One region of the Bradyrhizobium sp. LA6.1 genome, then DNA from elsewhere that is predicted to be linked to it. Evidence: predicted binding sites of a transcription regulator. Region 1 holds the regulator's gene; each other region holds the start of a gene.
What was found. Region 1 encodes PhoB, which activates phosphate uptake and scavenging genes when phosphate is short. Its sites were predicted from a motif close to TGTCATNNANCTGTCAT; they were not measured.
Positions count from the first base shown of each region.

Region 2: the regulator PhoB is predicted to act here: its motif matches at 2,244-2,260, upstream of ABIB99_RS11145 (YdcH family protein).
Region 3: the regulator PhoB is predicted to act here: its motif matches at 1,411-1,427, upstream of ABIB99_RS29835 (DUF2794 domain-containing protein).
Region 4: the regulator PhoB is predicted to act here: its motif matches at 2,314-2,330, upstream of phnF (phosphonate metabolism transcriptional regulator PhnF).

Region 1 covers NZ_JBEPQK010000021.1:38,643-42,775, reverse strand. The annotation lists gene pstB (phosphate ABC transporter ATP-binding protein PstB) at 1-671, shown strand, start outside; gene phoU (phosphate signaling complex protein PhoU) at 683-1,399, shown strand; gene phoB (phosphate regulon transcriptional regulator PhoB) at 1,415-2,122, shown strand; gene ABIB99_RS36530 (GcrA family cell cycle regulator) at 2,358-2,870, opposite strand; gene ABIB99_RS36525 (aspartate aminotransferase family protein) at 3,327-4,133, shown strand, end outside.
Region 2 covers NZ_JBEPQK010000004.1:121,550-125,682, reverse strand. The annotation lists gene purE (5-(carboxyamino)imidazole ribonucleotide mutase) at 1-273, opposite strand, end outside; gene ABIB99_RS11165 (GGDEF domain-containing protein) at 415-1,128, shown strand; gene ABIB99_RS11160 (hypothetical protein) at 1,191-1,442, opposite strand; gene ABIB99_RS11155 (hypothetical protein) at 1,464-1,682, opposite strand; gene ABIB99_RS11150 (YdcH family protein) at 1,810-2,016, opposite strand; gene ABIB99_RS11145 (YdcH family protein) at 2,346-2,528, shown strand; gene ABIB99_RS11140 (NAD(P)/FAD-dependent oxidoreductase) at 2,670-3,773, opposite strand; gene ABIB99_RS11135 (sensor domain-containing protein) at 3,976-4,133, shown strand, end outside.
Region 3 covers NZ_JBEPQK010000014.1:164,852-168,984, forward strand. The annotation lists gene ABIB99_RS29830 (DUF1223 domain-containing protein) at 140-916, shown strand; gene ABIB99_RS29835 (DUF2794 domain-containing protein) at 1,492-1,863, shown strand; gene ABIB99_RS29840 (GNAT family N-acetyltransferase) at 2,012-2,539, opposite strand; gene ABIB99_RS29845 (Bax inhibitor-1/YccA family protein) at 2,844-3,635, opposite strand; gene ABIB99_RS29850 (ABC transporter permease) at 3,906-4,133, opposite strand, start outside.
Region 4 covers NZ_JBEPQK010000010.1:171,431-175,563, reverse strand. The annotation lists gene phnE (phosphonate ABC transporter, permease protein PhnE) at 1-537, shown strand, start outside; gene phnE (phosphonate ABC transporter, permease protein PhnE) at 534-1,382, shown strand; gene phnF (phosphonate metabolism transcriptional regulator PhnF) at 1,548-2,279, opposite strand; gene phnG (phosphonate C-P lyase system protein PhnG) at 2,399-2,863, shown strand; gene phnH (phosphonate C-P lyase system protein PhnH) at 2,868-3,476, shown strand; gene ABIB99_RS24635 (carbon-phosphorus lyase complex subunit) at 3,481-4,133, shown strand, end outside.

The DNA.
Region 1 (4,133 bases):
CCAACCGCGTCACGGCGTTCATCGGCCCGTCGGGCTGCGGCAAGTCGACCCTGCTGCGCATCTTCAATCGGATGTACGACCTCTATCCGGGCCAGCGCGTCACCGGTCAGCTCATGCTCGACCAGACCAACGTCCTCGACCCCAAGCTGGACCTCAATTTGCTGCGCGCCCGCGTCGGCATGGTGTTCCAGAAGCCGACGCCGTTCCCGATGACGATCTACGAGAACATCGCCTTCGGCATCCGCCTTTACGAGAAGATCTCGAAGTCCGAGATGGACGACCGCGTCGAGAAGGCGCTGCGCGGTGGCGCGCTGTGGAACGAGGTCAAGGACAAGCTCAACGCCTCCGGCCTGTCGCTCTCCGGCGGCCAGCAGCAGCGCCTCTGCATCGCCCGCACGGTCGCGGTGCGGCCCGAGGTGATCTTGTTCGACGAGCCCTGCTCGGCGCTCGACCCGATCTCGACCGCCAAGGTCGAGGAGCTGATCCAGGAGCTGTCCGAGAACTACACGATCGCGATCGTCACCCACAACATGCAGCAGGCGGCGCGCGTCTCCGACAAGACCGCCTTCATGTATCTCGGCGAGCTGATCGAGTTCGACGACACCAGCAAGATCTTCACGTCGCCGACCGACCGGCGCACGCAGGATTACATCACCGGCCGGTTCGGCTGAGGAGACGGAACATGGGTTCTGAACATACCGCAAAGGCCTTCGACACCGACCTCCAGGAGCTCACGCGCCTGGTCGCCGAGATGGGCGGCATCGCCGAGCGCATGATCGTCGATTCCGTCGACGCGCTTATCCGCCGCGACGTCGCGCTCGGCCAGCGCGTCGTGACCATCGACGCCGAGCTCGACGCGCTCCAGAAGAAGATCGAGGAGCGCGCCGTTCTCACCATCGCGCGCCGCCAGCCGATGGCGGTGGATCTGCGCGAGATCGTCGGCGCCATGCGCGTCGCGACCGATCTCGAGCGGATCGGCGACCTCGCCAAGAACATGGGCAAGCGCGTCGCGGCGCTGGAGACGGATTTCCATCCGCTCAAGCTGTTCCGCGGTCTGGAGCACATGACCGACCTCGTGCAGCAACAAGTCAAGTCGGTGCTGGATGCCTATGCCGCGCACGATCTGCCGGCGGCGATGGCGGTGTGGAAGGGCGACGAGGAAGTCGACGCCATCTGCACCTCGCTGTTCCGCGAGCTCCTCACCTACATGATGGAGGATCCGCGCAACATCTCGTTCTGCATCCATCTGATGTTCTGCGCCAAGAACATCGAGCGCATCGGTGACCACGCCACCAACATCGCCGAGACCGTGTTCTACATGATCGAGGGCCAGGCGATCACCGACAAGCGGCCGAAGGGCGACATGACGACCTTCGCCACGACGGTCCCGAACACTTAAGGAGCGACGAACACCATGGGCGCACGCATTATGGTGGTTGAGGACGAGGAAGCTCTCACCGAGCTTCTCCGCTACAACCTCGAAGGCGACGGCTATGACGTCGAGACGGTGATGCGCGGCGACGACGCCGACACCCGCCTCAAGGAGCACATCCCCGATTTGATCGTGCTCGACTGGATGCTGCCGGGCCTCTCCGGCATCGAGCTGTGCCGGCGGCTGCGCACCCGGCCCGAGACCAAGCAGCTCCCGATCATCATGCTCACCGCGCGCGGCGAGGAGAGCGAGCGGGTGCGGGGCCTTGCGACCGGCGCCGACGACTACATCGTCAAGCCGTTCTCGGTCCCGGAGCTGCTGGCACGCGTGAAGGGCCTGCTCAGGCGCGCCAGCCCGGAGCGGCTTGCCACGGTGCTCGCCTATGGCGACATCGAGCTTGACCGCGACAAGCGTCGCGTGGCGCGTTCGGGCCGGCCGATCGATCTCGGTCCGACCGAATATCGTCTGCTGGAGTTCTTCCTGGAGCATCCCGGCCGCGTGTTCTCGCGCGAGCAGCTGCTCGACAGCGTCTGGGGCCGCGACATCTACATCGACGAGCGCACCGTCGACGTCCATATCGGCCGCCTGCGCAAGCTGCTCAATCTCGGCCGCGAGCAGGACCCGATCCGCACCGTCCGCGGCGCGGGCTACGCACTGGACGATCGTTTTGCGAAGGCGGAGCAGGCGTAAGGGGTTGCTGTGGCAGACGTGATTTAGCGGGCTGCCACCGCATCCTCGATGTCGTCCCTGTGAACTCAGGGGACCCATAACCACAGGGAGTGGTTTGGCGACGACTCGGAGTGATCATCCCGCGCAATAACTACGCGCCGGGATTATGGGTCCCTGCGTTCGCAGGGACGACACCGAGTGAGTTGAGCCGTCATCGCGTGACGGCGCCGTCTTCGTAGTCAGCTAATCCGATACCTCAGCGCGGACCCGGCTTCACCGGCGCGCGCCGGCGATCGGCCGCGGGCTGATACGCCACGCGCGAGTGCTGGGCGCAGTAGGGCAGGCCGGAGAGCGCCTTGCCGCCGCAGAAGAAGAAATCCGGGCTCGAGGGATCGCCGACCGGCCAGTGGCAGGTCGCCTCGTTCAGCTCCAGCAGCGACAGCCGCTGGCTCATCGGCACGACGTTGTCGTAGGTGACCGGTTCGGCCTCGACCTCGACTTCGAAGGCCTGCGCCAGCGCGGTGTTGCCGCGCGCGATCGGGCGTGTCACCCGCATCATGTGCTGGGCGGGGCGCGCCTTGCGCGGCCGCGGCGCTGCCGATGAAGGGCTCTTGGCGCGGCCCGACAGGCCGAGCCGGTGCACTTTGCCGATTACGGCATTGCGGGTCACATTGCCGAGTTCAGCGGCGATCTGGCTGGCCGAAAGCCCGGCCTCCCAGAGCTTTTTCAGCTGCTCGACGCGATCATCCGACCAGGTCAAAACGGTCATTGCACCCTTTCCTTCGCCGGCGCCTGCCATCCTGGCGGCCGCACGGCGAATGCCTAAGCTTCGAAAAACCCGTGCCGCCAGAATCCCTTAAGGCTCGCCGGGCGCACCAGATGCGCCCGAACGCTTACGCCGGTACATGAGGACTTAGAGGATCAGAACTGCTGCACGAGATGTCGTATCTGACAAGCCAAACGCTACAATATGGCGTGACTCACGCGCAAGAGTCCGCCGACTCGCTTCCACATGTTCCGTGGCGGAAATACGCAAAATCGCCACCGCAAGACTACGGATTCTGCGTTTCGCGAGGCTTTCCGGGCGGCATTGACACCGGTTTCACCAGGCATAAGATAGTCACACGTGCCGCCCTTAAAAGGCGGCACGTTTCGTTTTCCGGGCCGGTCAATGGTGCGTTGCGCAATGCACGCTCACACCGTCCGCAACATTCAAGTGATCGTCATGACTAACAGCGCAGCGCCGCATTTGCTCCCCGTTTTTGCCAGGTCCGACCTCGGTTTCGAGCGCGGTGAAGGCTGCTGGCTGATTGCGACCAATGGCGATCGCTATCTCGATTTCACCTCGGGCGTGGCGGTGAATGCGCTCGGCCATGCTCATCCTGCGTTGGTCAAGGCGTTGCAGGAGCAGGCCACCAAACTCTGGCACATGTCGAACCTGTTCCAGAGCCCGGACGGCGAGAAGCTCGCCGCGCGTCTGTGCAACGAAAGCTTCGCGGACTTCGTGTTCTTCTGCAATTCCGGCGCCGAAGCGCTGGAAGGTGTGATCAAGCTCGTCCGCCATCATCACTTCTCCAAGGGTCATCCGGAACGTTACCGCATCATCACCTTCGAAGGCGCCTTCCACGGCCGCACGCTGGCAACGCTCGCCGCGACCGGTTCGGCAAAATATCTCGAAGGGTTTGGCCCGCCGATGGACGGCTTCGACCAGGTCCCGCATGGCGATATCGAAGCCGTCAAGAAGGCGATCGGTCCGCAGACCGCCGGCATCCTGATCGAGCCGATCCAGGGCGAGGGTGGCGTGCGTTCGGCAACGCCCGCCTTCCTGAGGGCGTTGCGCCAGCTCTGCGACGAGAAGGGCCTGCTGCTCGCGTTCGACGAGGTGCAGACCGGCATGGGCCGCACCGGCGATCTGTTCGCGCATCGCCGCACCGGCGTCACGCCTGACGTGATGTCGCTGGCCAAGGCGCTCGGTGGCGGCTTCCCGATCGGCGCGGTGCTGGCGACCGCGGATGCGGCTGCCGGCATGGGG
Region 2 (4,133 bases), on a different contig from region 1:
CCTGGATTCGACGGGAACGCCGAACACGGGCAGTTCCGTCAGCGCCGCCGCCATGCCGGGCAGATGCGCAGCGCCGCCCGCGCCGGCGATGATGACCTTGTAGCCCGCCGCCTTGGCGCCCTTGGCGAATGCAAACAGCCGGTCGGGGGTGCGGTGTGCCGAAACGATGCGGGTATCGGCGGCAACGCCGAGCGCTGCGAGCGTGTCGGCGGCATGCCGCATCGTCTCCCAGTCCGACTGGCTTCCCATGATGATGGCGATCGGCGCGGTCATGACGTCAATTGTGCTCGGAAAACAGAAAGATAGGCCAGATTAACGGTTCCGGCCGGTGGCTCGCAAGGCGGTGGCAAGGAGAAGGGAATGCACTATCCTGTCTTGGTGAATCCCCGCAAGCCTTCATTGAGCAGGATGCCCATGAAGAAACCAAAAAGGGCGAGCGCTGCGAAGGCCAAAAAGGGCCGAAAGACCAGCGCCAGCCGCTCCAAAGCCGCCCCCAGGCGGCTGGCGAAGCGCTCGGCCAAGCCGGCGCGGCGCGGAGCGTCGGCCGCCGACGACACCAGGGCGACCATCCGCGGCTTGCGGAGCAAGCTCAAGGAGGCGGAGCGGCGGGTTGCGGAACTGGAAGCTGCGGCCGACACCGATTTCCTGCTCGAGATTCCGAACCGGCGCGGCTTCGAGCGCGAGCTCGCGCGCGCCATCGCCTACATGAAGCGCTACCGCGCCAGCGGCGCGCTGATCGTGCTCGACGTCGATCGCCTGAAGCCGATCAATGATTCCTTCGGCCATGCCGCCGGAGACGAGGTGCTCAAGGCGATTGCGGCCACCCTGACGCGGCAGGTCCGCGCCTCGGATGTGGTCGGCCGGCTTGGCGGCGACGAGTTCGCGCTGCTGCTCTGGAATCTCAGCGAGACCGACGCCAAGGCGAAGGCTGCGACCTTCGAGCAGGCGATCGACGAATTGTCGTTTACCTTTCGCGGTCAGCGCGTGACCGCGGGCGCCTCCGCAGGTGTCGCGCTGCTGGGGGCGCAGTCCGATGCAGGTCGCGCGCTGGAGGAGGCTGATGCCGCCATGTATGTGCGCAAGGCGCACCGGCGGCACGAGCCGCTGATCAGGCTGGTCAGCAACTAGGGCATGATCTTCGCGACAAATGCGGACCGCGTCGCGCGGAGATCATGCTCAAGCAACAACCCTTACAGCGTGGCCAGATCTTCCGGCACGTTGCCGAATTTGCGCAGCAGCGTGGCGTCGCCGAATTCGCCGGTCATGGGATCGCCGCTGCGGCTGAACGCAACCGCGCCGATATGGCCGGCACCGTGCGCCAGGATCTCGGCGCGCCGCAACGCGGCCGCCGAGCTCTGGCATTCCTCCGCGGCGCCGGCGACAGGCGATCCGTCGGCATCGATCAGGAAGGGCATTGCAACGTAGTAGGTCACATCCGACATGGCGTTGCTCCGATGTTGAACTCAGGCGGCGCTGCTGTTGCTCCGCACCTTGCTGCGTGCGGTCTCGGGAATGCAGCCGGCTGAAATCGCCGCCTGCAACTCTTCCAGCTCTGCTTCCAGATATTCGTTGGCCATGATCAGCGCCTTGATGGTGCTGCGCAGATTGCCGTCGCACATCGCGATCGCCTGGTCGCAGGCCTGTTCATAATGGCTGTTGTCGAGAAGGGCGGTTGCCGACATCTGCGTTGTCCTCGGGGGTTTCCTGGGCGTTTCCTGGGGCGGTGGGATGCCCAAATGTTCCTATTTTGTTCTTTTCGAGTCAAGCGGATTCGGATGCGGCGAGCTGCCACGAAAAGGGCCTCGCGGATCAGGCGATAATGTCCGGCGTGATCTGGTCTTCGATGAACGCGATACGGTCGCGCAACAACAGCTTGCGCTTCTTCAACCGTTGTAACCGCAACAGGTCGGGGGCAGGCGATTGATGCATCGCATCGATCGCGGCGTCGAGATCTCGGTGTTCTTGCTGCAACCGGGTGAGCTCGGCTTCGAGCTCACGCTCGTCTTCATTGGTCATGTTCGCGGTGGCCGAAAACCCGATGGGCGTGAGATTCAAGGCTGTGGATGCCCTGTGGAAATTATCGTCCTTGCGCGCCGTGATCGCAAGCGATCTCGGGCCGCCGCTCACCGAACTCTCGCAAGATATTTCGACGATTCGTTGCGGCGTTGCGCAAGCACATTGATATCATGGATTTTTCCAGCGTGGTTCCTTACTCACGATTCGTTACATATGAATTTTCAAAAATGACGCTGCGACGACGGATACATATCGACAGAACGAATCGGTGATGTACACTTGTTTGTCCGGATCGAATCCAAGGTTTCCCCCTACCGAGGAGGTTTCGAATGACAATTCAGGCACATCTGGTTGAATTGGAACGGAAGCACAAAACGCTCGAAAACGAATTGCACGAAGCTCTCGTGCACCTTTCAACAGACGACCTGCAAATTGTTGAGTTGAAGCGACGGAAGTTGATGGTCAAGGACCAGATCGAGCGTTTGAAGCACACCGGCGACACGCTCCACTAGTAACCCCTGTAACAGTGTAGAGTTGAACTTACCCTTTCATGCAGGGGTGAGAGCTATTGCGCTCATCCCTGCATGAAGGTGCGCAGCGTGCAAAGTTATTTGCGCGGCGCTTGGAGCCTTTCCGCTCCGATGGAAAATCCCCTAGATGCCTGCGAGCTCGGCGACGTGATCCGCGATCGCGAGCGATGACGTCAGTCCCGGCGATTCGATGCCGAACAGGTTGATCAGGCCTTCGACGCCGTGATCGCGCGGGCCCTGCATCAGAAAATCCTGCGTGGCCACCGCCGGCGGCACGATCTTCGGGCGAATGCCTGAATAGCTCGGCATCAGCGCGCCGTCGGGCAGCGTCGGCCAGTATCTCCGGATCGCCGGATAGAAGCGCTCGGCGCGTGATGGATCGACCTCGTAATTGATCGTCTCGATCCACTCGACGTCGGGGCCGAAGCGTGCCTGCCCGGCCATGTCCAGTGTCAGATGCACGCCGAGCCCGCCTGGCTCGGGCACCGGATAGATCAGGTGCGAGAACGGTGCCCTGGCGTTGCAGCTGAAATAGTTTCCCTTGGCGAGATAGGCCGGTGGAATCCGGTCGATCGGCATGCCGTCGATGTGGCGTGCGACCGTCGTCGCCGAGAGCCCGGCGGCGTTGACGAGCAGGCCGCATTGCAGCGTCATCGGCGCTTCGCCGCCGGCCTCGATCTCGATCACATCGCCGGCTGCCTTGGCGCGGACCAGCGGGGTGTGAAACGCAAAGGCCGCGCCGGCCGCCTCGGCCTCGCCGCGCAGCGAGAGCATGTAGGCGTGGCTGTCGATGATGCCGGTCGATGGCGAGAGCAGCGCGGCATCGCAGGCGAGCGCCGGCTCCAGCCCGCGTGCGGCCTCGCCCGTGAGCAGCTGCATGTCGAGCACGCCATTGGCCTCGGCATGCGCCTTGATCGATTGCAGCTTCTCGGTCTCCTTGGCGCTGGTCGCGACGATCAGCTTGCCGCAGTTCTTGTGCGGGATGCCGCGCTCGCCGCAGTAGCGGTACAGCTCATGCTTGCCGCTGACGCACATGCGCGCCATCCAGCTGCCGGCGCGGTAATAGATCCCGGCATGGATCACCTCGCTGTTGCGCGAGGAGGTGATGGTGCCGATGGCCTCGGCTTCCTCGAGCACGATCACCTCGCGCCCGGCCTGGGCAAGCTTTCGAGCCACCGCGAGCCCGACCACGCCGGCTCCGATGACGACGCAGTCGACCCTATCCATGGTTGTGCAGTGTATCCATTGAAAGCATCGGTGGCATCAGGCCTGAGAACCACGGCACCGGGCCGTTTTCCATTAAGGAAGCATTTATCATGTCAGGGCAATTGCCGTATTTGGCGTCACATTTTTCTGTTGCGCGTACAGGCGTTTACCCGATCCAAACCCGTGAAGCCAGACAATCCGACGTTGAAAGCGCGGGTGGCTGATGGCTGAGAAGAACTGGCACGTGGGCAGCACGCTTCCGATTGCTGTGCAGGCCGTCGTGTGCCTGGGCAGCGCGGTCGCGCCTGCGCGCGCCTTTGCGCTCTCGGACAGCTTCGCGCCGCCAGGCAAGCTCGATCCCAATTTGGTCTGGGAAGTGCT
Region 3 (4,133 bases), on a different contig from region 1:
GTGCGTTAGAACACGCGTCCGATGGTCCCGCCCGGCGGAAAACCTCGCCCTGGACGGTTGAATGTACGATGCCCGTAAGACTACGGTGACCATCAGGCGATAGGATCTTCCCCCACGCGTGCGAGGTGTGACGTTCAAAATGACTGCAATGATGGCTTCTAATCTGGTTTCGCGCTGGTCCGGTGCACTCTGGTCGGGAGCACTTGGTATCTGCGCCATCGTCGCCGTCATCCGTCCCGCCGAGGCTGATCCTCGCGCCGTAGTCGAGCTCTTCACATCGCAGGGCTGCTCCTCCTGCCCGCCCGCCGACCAGGTCATCGGCGATCTCTCCAACGACCCGTCGATCATCGCGCTGAGCATGCCGATCGACTATTGGGATTATCTCGGCTGGAAGGACACGCTTGCGGATTCGCGCTTCTCGGCGCGGCAGCGCGCCTATTCGCGCATGCGCGGCGACCGCGAGGTCTATACGCCGCAAGTCGTGGTCAACGGTTCGACGCATGTCATCGGCAGCGATCGCGCCGGCATCGAGAGCGCGATCGGCAAGACCGACAACGGCGCAGGCGTAATGAGCGTGCCGGTGACGATGTCGCTTGCAGGCAAGCAGATCAACGTGTCGGTGGCGGCGAGCAAGGAGTCGGCGGTCTCGCACGGTGAGGTCTGGATCTGCTCGATCACGAAATCGGTGCCGATCGCAATCAGCCGCGGCGAAAATCGCGGACAGCAGATCACCTATCACAACGTCGTGCGCAACCTGCTCAAGGTCGGCGACTGGAACGGGCGTCCGGAAAGCTGGACGGTGCCGTTGGAAAATCTCACGCGCGACGGCGTCGACGGCGCTGTGGTCTATGTCCAGGACGGCAGCCGTGAGAAGCCGGGTGCGATGCTCGGCGCAGCCTACACGTCGCTGCACTAGATCAGATTTCTCTCGCCAGCGTCGTACTCGCTCTCACGCCTCATGGTGAGGAGCGCCCTTGCGCGCGAGGCGGACGATGCTACGCGTCGCCGCGAGAACCATGCAGTCACCGCTTCGCGGCTCCCCAGGATGAGGGGTGAGAGTTGTCTTCGCGTTAATCAGAGAGAAGTTGGTCGTGCCGGAAACATCTCGGCACAAACCAAAAAGGACCAACTTGCGTTGGCCCTCCTTGTCGCGCGTACAGACCCGATCCTGACGGCCCCGGGGGGCTGGGGGCTGAGGAATCCGGAACCGAAAGGACCGGGTCAACGCACACAGGTCTTTTCGCAATGCAGGGCGGCAGGCGCTTGGCGGAAAAGCGGCGATATCAAGATTCCTTCTAACGATCCCGTGACGGTTTGCCGCGACAGAATTCCACTCCTGCGTGTGCTCCGATTCGCACCCGATTCAATCAGTTGAGTGAAGAGCCCCTTGCGGCGGGGAACAGTTGGCGCGATCATGCAATTGTCATGATCCGCGGTTCCGGGGACGGTCCTTCGCGGATGCGATCATGCCGCGAGATGAGGAGGCGCTCGATGAGTCTGACGCCGGAGGATGCCGATCCGAGCGAGCAGCGCGCCGTGGCGCGCCCCACCGCTGCGAATGCCCAACCCAACCGGGTGACATTCAACCGGCTGGAACTGAACCGCATCCTCAACCTGTACGGCCGCATGGTCGCCGACGGCGAGTGGCGCGACTATGCCATCGACTTCCTGAAGGACCGCGCGGTGTTCTCGGTCTTCCGCCGCGCCTCGGAGGTGCCGATCTATCGGATCGAGAAGGACCCGCGGCTGGCGCGCAAGCAGGGCATGTACAGCGTGATCTCGGCGACCGGCCTGATCCTGCGCCGCGGCCACGAGCTCGAGCGCGTGCTGCTGGTGATCGATCGAAAATTGGCGGTGGTTTAGCCTTACGGACGGTGCCGTAGGGTGGGCAAAGGCGCACCGCGCCGTGCCCACCATCTTTCCTCAATCACCGGGCATGCTGGGCACGCTTCCGCCTTCGCTCTCCGAGCTACGGCGGACAAGTCGCTTTGCCCACCCTACGAGACCGAGGTTATTTCGGCACCGTACTCGCGCCCTCGCCCAGATCCCGCTGCATCATCACCGTGTCGAGCCAGCGGCCGAATTTCAGGCCAACATTGGGATGCGTGCCGATCATCTTGAAACCGCCGCGCGTGTGCACGCCGATCGAGCCGGCATTGGCGGAATCGCCGATCACCGCGATCATCTGGCGGAAGCCGCGCGCCTCGCATTCAGCGATCAGCCGGTCCAGCAGCAATGAGCCGATGCCGCGGCGGTGGAACGCGGGATCGAGATAGATCGAGTTCTCGACCGTGAAGCGGTAGGCCGGCCGCGGTCGGTAGGCGCCGGCATAGGCATAGCCGGCGACGCTACGATCGAGGATGGCGACGAAATAGGGATAGCCGCCGTCGATCAGCGCGCGGTAGCGGCGCGTCATCTCGGCCAGATCCGGCGGCGCCAGCTCGAATGTCGCGGTGCCCTCGCGGACGGCCTGCTTGTAGATGGCGGTGATGGCGGGAAGGTCGGCCTCAATGGCGGGCCTGATCTCAGGTGCGGACATGGCGGCGAGATTAGAGCCTTCCCGCGGTCACTGGAAGGGGCAACGCCGCTTCCCCATGCTCCGTCATTGCCAGCGCAGCAGCCCTCCAATCTTCTCCGCTGTCATGCCCCGCGCAGGGGGGCATCCAGTACTCCGAGACAGCGCGGCTAGAACCGAGCCGCTGCGGCGTACTGGATCGCCCGCCCCAGTGCGCAATTGCGCACAAGGCGGGCGATGACAAGCGGGGGGGGCGTCGCGCATCCCGGCCCAAACAAAAACCCCGGCCTCTCGGCCGGGGTTCGTATCCGTTCTCTCGTCGAAGCGCTTAGTCGCGCTGGCCAAGGAGCTGCAGGAGCAGCGTGAACAGGTTGATGAAGTTCAGGTACAGCGACAGTGCGCCGGTGATGGCCGCACGCTCTGCGATGTCACCGCCGGCCGAGGCGTAGCCGTAGATGTAGTCGTTCTTCAGCCGCTGGGTGTCCCAGGCGGTGAGGCCCGCGAACACCAGCACGCCCACCACCGAGACGATGAACTGCAGCATCGTGCTGGCCAGGAACAGGTTGACCAGGCTCGCGATGATGATGCCGATCAGGCCCATGAACAGGAACGAGCCCATCCCGGTCAGATCACGCTTGGTGGTGTAGCCGTAGAGGCTCAGCGCGCCAAACGTGGCCGCGGTGATGAAGAACACCCGCACGATCGAGGTGTGCGTGAACACCAGGAAGATCGAGGACAGCGAGATGCCCATCAGCGCCGCGAACACCCAGAACAGGATCTGCGCGGTCGAGGGGGCGAGACGGTTGATGCCCGCCGAGATCACGAACACCATCGCGAGCGGCGCGAGCATGAACAGCCACTTCAGGGGGCTGACGAACATCGCGTAGCCGAACGGCGTCAGGAACAGCTTGCCGACGCGGACGGCTTCCGGGGTCGGAACGTCGGTCACGGCGGCCATATAGACGCCGAGCGCGGCCAGGCCGGTGATGGCGAGGCCGATGCTCATGTAATTGTAGATGCGCAGCATATAGGCGCGCAGGCCGGCATCGACCGTCGCGGCGTCAACACGCCCGGCGGCCCTGCCGAAAGGAGAAGCGTAGTTACGGTCTAGGTCCGACATGGTCGAATTCCCGTTGGTTAGCCCGGTCCGGCATGAGGGTCGCCATGCCGCCGGTTCGTCAAATTCTATCTCGGATACCGATCTGTGCCGACTAAATTCTGGCTCATAATCGGGGGTCCGAACCCATTGGATATGTGGGAAACTAACACATTCGCTGCAACCGTCCACGCGCGGCTGAATGTCGCCCTCGCCCGCAATCCTGGCGAGCAGACGTGGTTAATCGCTGGAATCGTGCGATTCCGACATCGCGGGCTCGCCCGCTACCATTTGTCACAAATTCCGCAACACCGTGGCGGGCTTTTTGTTCAATGCCAGCAGCGTCCCGGCGAGCCCAAGTCCGACCGTGACGACCAGGGCCGCCGCGACCACGCCGGCCGCGCTGCCGGCCTGCCAGACGAAACTCAGCGTCATCAGCCGCGTCACGATCATCCAGGCCGCGACGCTGCCGGCGATCACGCCGAACACCGCGGTGGCAAGCCCGATCAGCAGGTATTCGAG
Region 4 (4,133 bases), on a different contig from region 1:
GCCTTGAATTTCTTCGCGGCCGAGAACACCTCACCGTCGCCCTGGCTGCGCTTCGTGGTGCGTCGCCTCCTCGAATTCGCCCGCACCGTGCCGGGCATCGTCTTCGCGCTGATCTTCGTGATCGCGTTCGGCCTCGGGCCGATGGCCGGCGTGCTCGCGATCGCGATCCATTCCACCGGCGCGCTCGGCAAGCTGTTCTCCGAGATCGTCGAGAATGCCGACATGAAGCCGGTCGAGGGCATCCGTTCGACCGGCGCGAGCTGGCTCTCCTGCATGCGCTTTGCGATCGTGCCGCAGGTGACGGCGGGCTATGCCAGCTATGCGCTGCTGCGCTTCGAGATCAACGTCCGTGAAGCCTCCGTCATGGGCTTCGTCGGCGCCGGCGGCATCGGCCAGGAGCTCGTCGTCGCCATCCGCAAGTTCTATTACTCCGACGTCAGTGCCATCCTGCTCACCATCATCATCACGGTCTTCATCATCGACATCGCTACGGGCTGGCTGCGCGGCCGTCTGTTCGGCAAGGAGGCACGGACGTGACGAGACCGCAGGAGGTCGACACGCGAGAGCTTCGCGCACGCTACCCCGATGTGTTCGACCGCCCCGCCTCGGCGCGGCTTGCGATGCCGGCGATGATCGTCGCGGCGTTTGCGATCCTGGTTTACGGCCTCGTCGATCTCGACTTCTCGCCGTCGCGATTCTTCGCAGGGCTGAGCCAGCTCGGCTGGATCAGCCTGATGATGATCCCGCCCGATCCTGGTTCCTCGCTGCCGGTCTATCTGAAGGCGCTGGGCGAGACGCTGTCGATCGCGCTGCTCGGCACGACGCTGGCGGCGGTGTTCGCGCTTCCGGTCAGCCTGCTGGCCGCGCGCAACGTCATACCCTCGCAGATCCTGCGTTTTCCGGTTCGCCGCTTCCTGGATTCGATCCGCGGCGTCGATACGCTGATCTGGGCGCTGGTGTGGATTAACGTCGTCGGGCTCGGCCCGTTCGCCGGCGTGCTTGCGATCGCGGTGTCGGATTTCGGCGCGTTCGGAAAACTGTTCTCGGAGGCGATCGAAGGCGCCGACCAGAAGCAGGTCGAAGGCGTCCGCGCCTCCGGCGGCAGTGCTTTGCACGAGATCCGCTTCGGCCTGCTGCCGCAGGTGCTGCCCGTGATCGCCGGCCAGGTGCTCTATTTCATCGAATCCAACACGCGCTCGGCCACCATCATCGGCATCGTCGGTGCCGGCGGCATCGGGCTCCAGCTCGCCGAGCAGATCCGCGTGCTGGAATGGCAGCGGGTGTCGTTCCTGATCCTGATGATTCTGGTCGCCGTCGCCGCGATCGATTTCATCTCGAGCAAGCTGCGCTTTGCGATTATTGGGCGCAGGGCGGTGGCCTAGCTTTCTTCCTTCTCCCCTTGTGGGAGAAGGTGGCGCGAAGCGCCGGATGAGGGGTCTGCCTCCTCAAACTCAGATCGGTGTTTGCAGAGACATACCCCTCACCCGTCTCGTCGCTTCGCGACGAGCCACCCTCTCCCACAAGGGGAGAGGGGAAGAGGGCGCCGCTCACCCGTTCTCCACCAGAAACTCCACCCGCTCCGCTGCAAAGCGCGAGTGCTTGGTCACCAGCGGCTTGCCGGCGAGATCGTGGTCGGTGGCGTCGACCACCAGGATCGGCCGTCCCAGCGGCAGATCGAGCCGCGCGGCATCGGTCGCGTCCACGATGCCGGCGGTGATCCGGGTCGCGCCGCGGCTGTAGTCGCGGACGCCGTAATGCTCGAGCAGTTTCGTCATCGAGCGCGTCGCGGCGAACACCTCACCCGCGCCCGGGAACAATTCCGCTGACAGCCAGGTGGTGGAGACGCAGATCGGCGTGCGGTCGGCGAGGCGGATCGCCTCGATCCGCACCAGCGGCGCGCCGGCCTTCAATCCCAGTTCGCGCGCCAGTTCGCGGGTCGCGACATCGCCGGACGCCTCGATCAGCCGGCCATGCGGTTCGCGGCCATCGGCGCCGACGATCTCGGAGAAGCGGGTGCGCGAGCGCAAGGGATAAGCGAGGCGCTGCGCCTCGACATAGGTTCCGCTGCCGCGTTCGGCGCGCACGATGCCGCGCTCGGCAAGCGCGGCCAGCGCGCGCCGCACGGTGTGGCGGTTCACCCGATAGGTTTCGGCGATCTCCATCTCGCCCGGTAGCTTGTCGCCGGCCGCAAAGCGGCCGTCGGCGATGCCGCGCTCGATGCCGTCGGCAACGAGGCGCCACAGCGCGACGCCCGAAGAGGCTGTGTCCTGCATGCTCATGTAGCCGAGAAGCCTACTTCAGAAATCACACGTTTGTCACGAAACAGTCATGGCGCTTCCGTATCAAGTTGTCTATTATCATAGACAACTTGGATTCGGCAAGTTCTGTCAAAATCTCGGTGGATTTGGTGACCCAGCACAATAACCAGCAAGTCCAGCGCAAGGCCGCGATGGCCGTGCTGGCGCACGCGGAGGCGGGCGAGATCGCCGCTCGCCTCCGCGCTCTCGCCCTGCCGGCTCATCAGGAGCTGCGCGCGCCGGAAAACGGTCTCGTCATGCTGCGCGGCCGGGTCGGCGGTGACGGCGCGCCGTTCAATCTCGGTGAAGCCACGGTGTCGCGCGCGGCGGTCCGGCTCGCAAGCGGCGAGGTCGGCTTCGGCTACACGCTGGGGCGCGACGGCGAGAAGGCGCGGCTAATCGCGCTGTGCGACGCGCTGGCGCAGTCCAGTGATTTCGGCGAGGCGGTGGAGCGTGACGTTATCGCGCCGTTGCGCGAGCAGCTTATGATCCAGCGCAAGCAGGCGGCGGCCGAGACCGCCGCGACGAAGGTTGATTTCTACACCATGGTGCGCGGTGAGGGGTGAGGCCATGACCACGATTGCGGAACTGCCGTCGGGTTTCGTCGACAAGGTCTTGTCGGCGCAATCGACCTTTCGTTCCGTCATGGACGCGATGGCACGGCCGGGCTCGGTCCAGCGCATCGTGCCGATGGCGGGAGCGCCCGAGCCAACGATGCGCGGCACTGCTGCGATCGCGCTGACGCTGTTCGATCACGACACGCCGCTCTGGCTCGATGCCCGGATGGCGGAGAGGTCGGACGTGGTGAAATGGCTCAAGTTCCACACCGGCGCGCCGGTGGTGCAGGACTCTTCGATCGCGAGTTTCGCGCTGATCAGCGACGGCGCGGCGCTGCCGTCGCTCGAACGCTTCGCGCTGGGCACGAATGAGTATCCGGATCGTTCGACCACGGTGATCCTTCAGGTCGAGAGCCTGAATTCGGGGCGCAGTTTCGAACTGCGTGGCCCCGGCATCGACGGTGTCGCGACGCTTCAGGCCTCGATCAGGCCTTTCGACCTATTCGAACGGCTGCAGTTCAACGAGGCGCTGTTTCCGCGCGGCATCGATTTGGTGCTGGTCGCCGATGATGCCGTGGTTGCGATCCCGCGCACCACGCGTGTCGTGAACAAGGGAAGCTAGTCGCATGTATGTCGCAGTCAAAGGCGGCGAGCGCGCCATCGAGAACGCCCATCGCCTGCTCGCCAATGCGCGGCGTGGCGACCAGAGCGTTTCCGCGGTCACGCTGGATCAGATCTCGGAGCAGCTTGGCCTCGCCGTGGACCGCGTCATGAGCGAAGGGTCGCTCTATGACCGCGAGCTCGCGGCGCTCGCCATCAAGCAGGCGCGCGGGGATCTGATCGAGGCGATCTTCCTGGTCCGCGCCTTCCGCGCCACCCTGCCGCGCTTCGGCGCCAGCGAGCCGGTCGAGACCGGCGCGATGCGGGTACAGCGGCGAGTGTCGGCGACCTTCAAGGATATTCCCGGCGGCCAGATCCTCGGGCCGACCTTCGACTACACGCATCGTCTGCTCGATCCCTCGCTTGGCCAGGGCTTTGTGCCTGAAGTGCCGGCGACGGCCGAAGCGTCGACGGCGCCCACGCCGCGTGTGACCGATATTCTGGGCCGCGACGGGCTGATCGAATCCTCGCCGCGGGCCGAAGACGGCGCCAGCGTCGGCGATCTCACGCGCGAACCGCTGAACTTCCCGGCCGATCGCGACCTGCGCCTGCAAAACCTCGCGCGCGGTGACGAAGGCTTTCTGCTGGCCATGGGTTATTCCACCCAGCGCGGTTACGG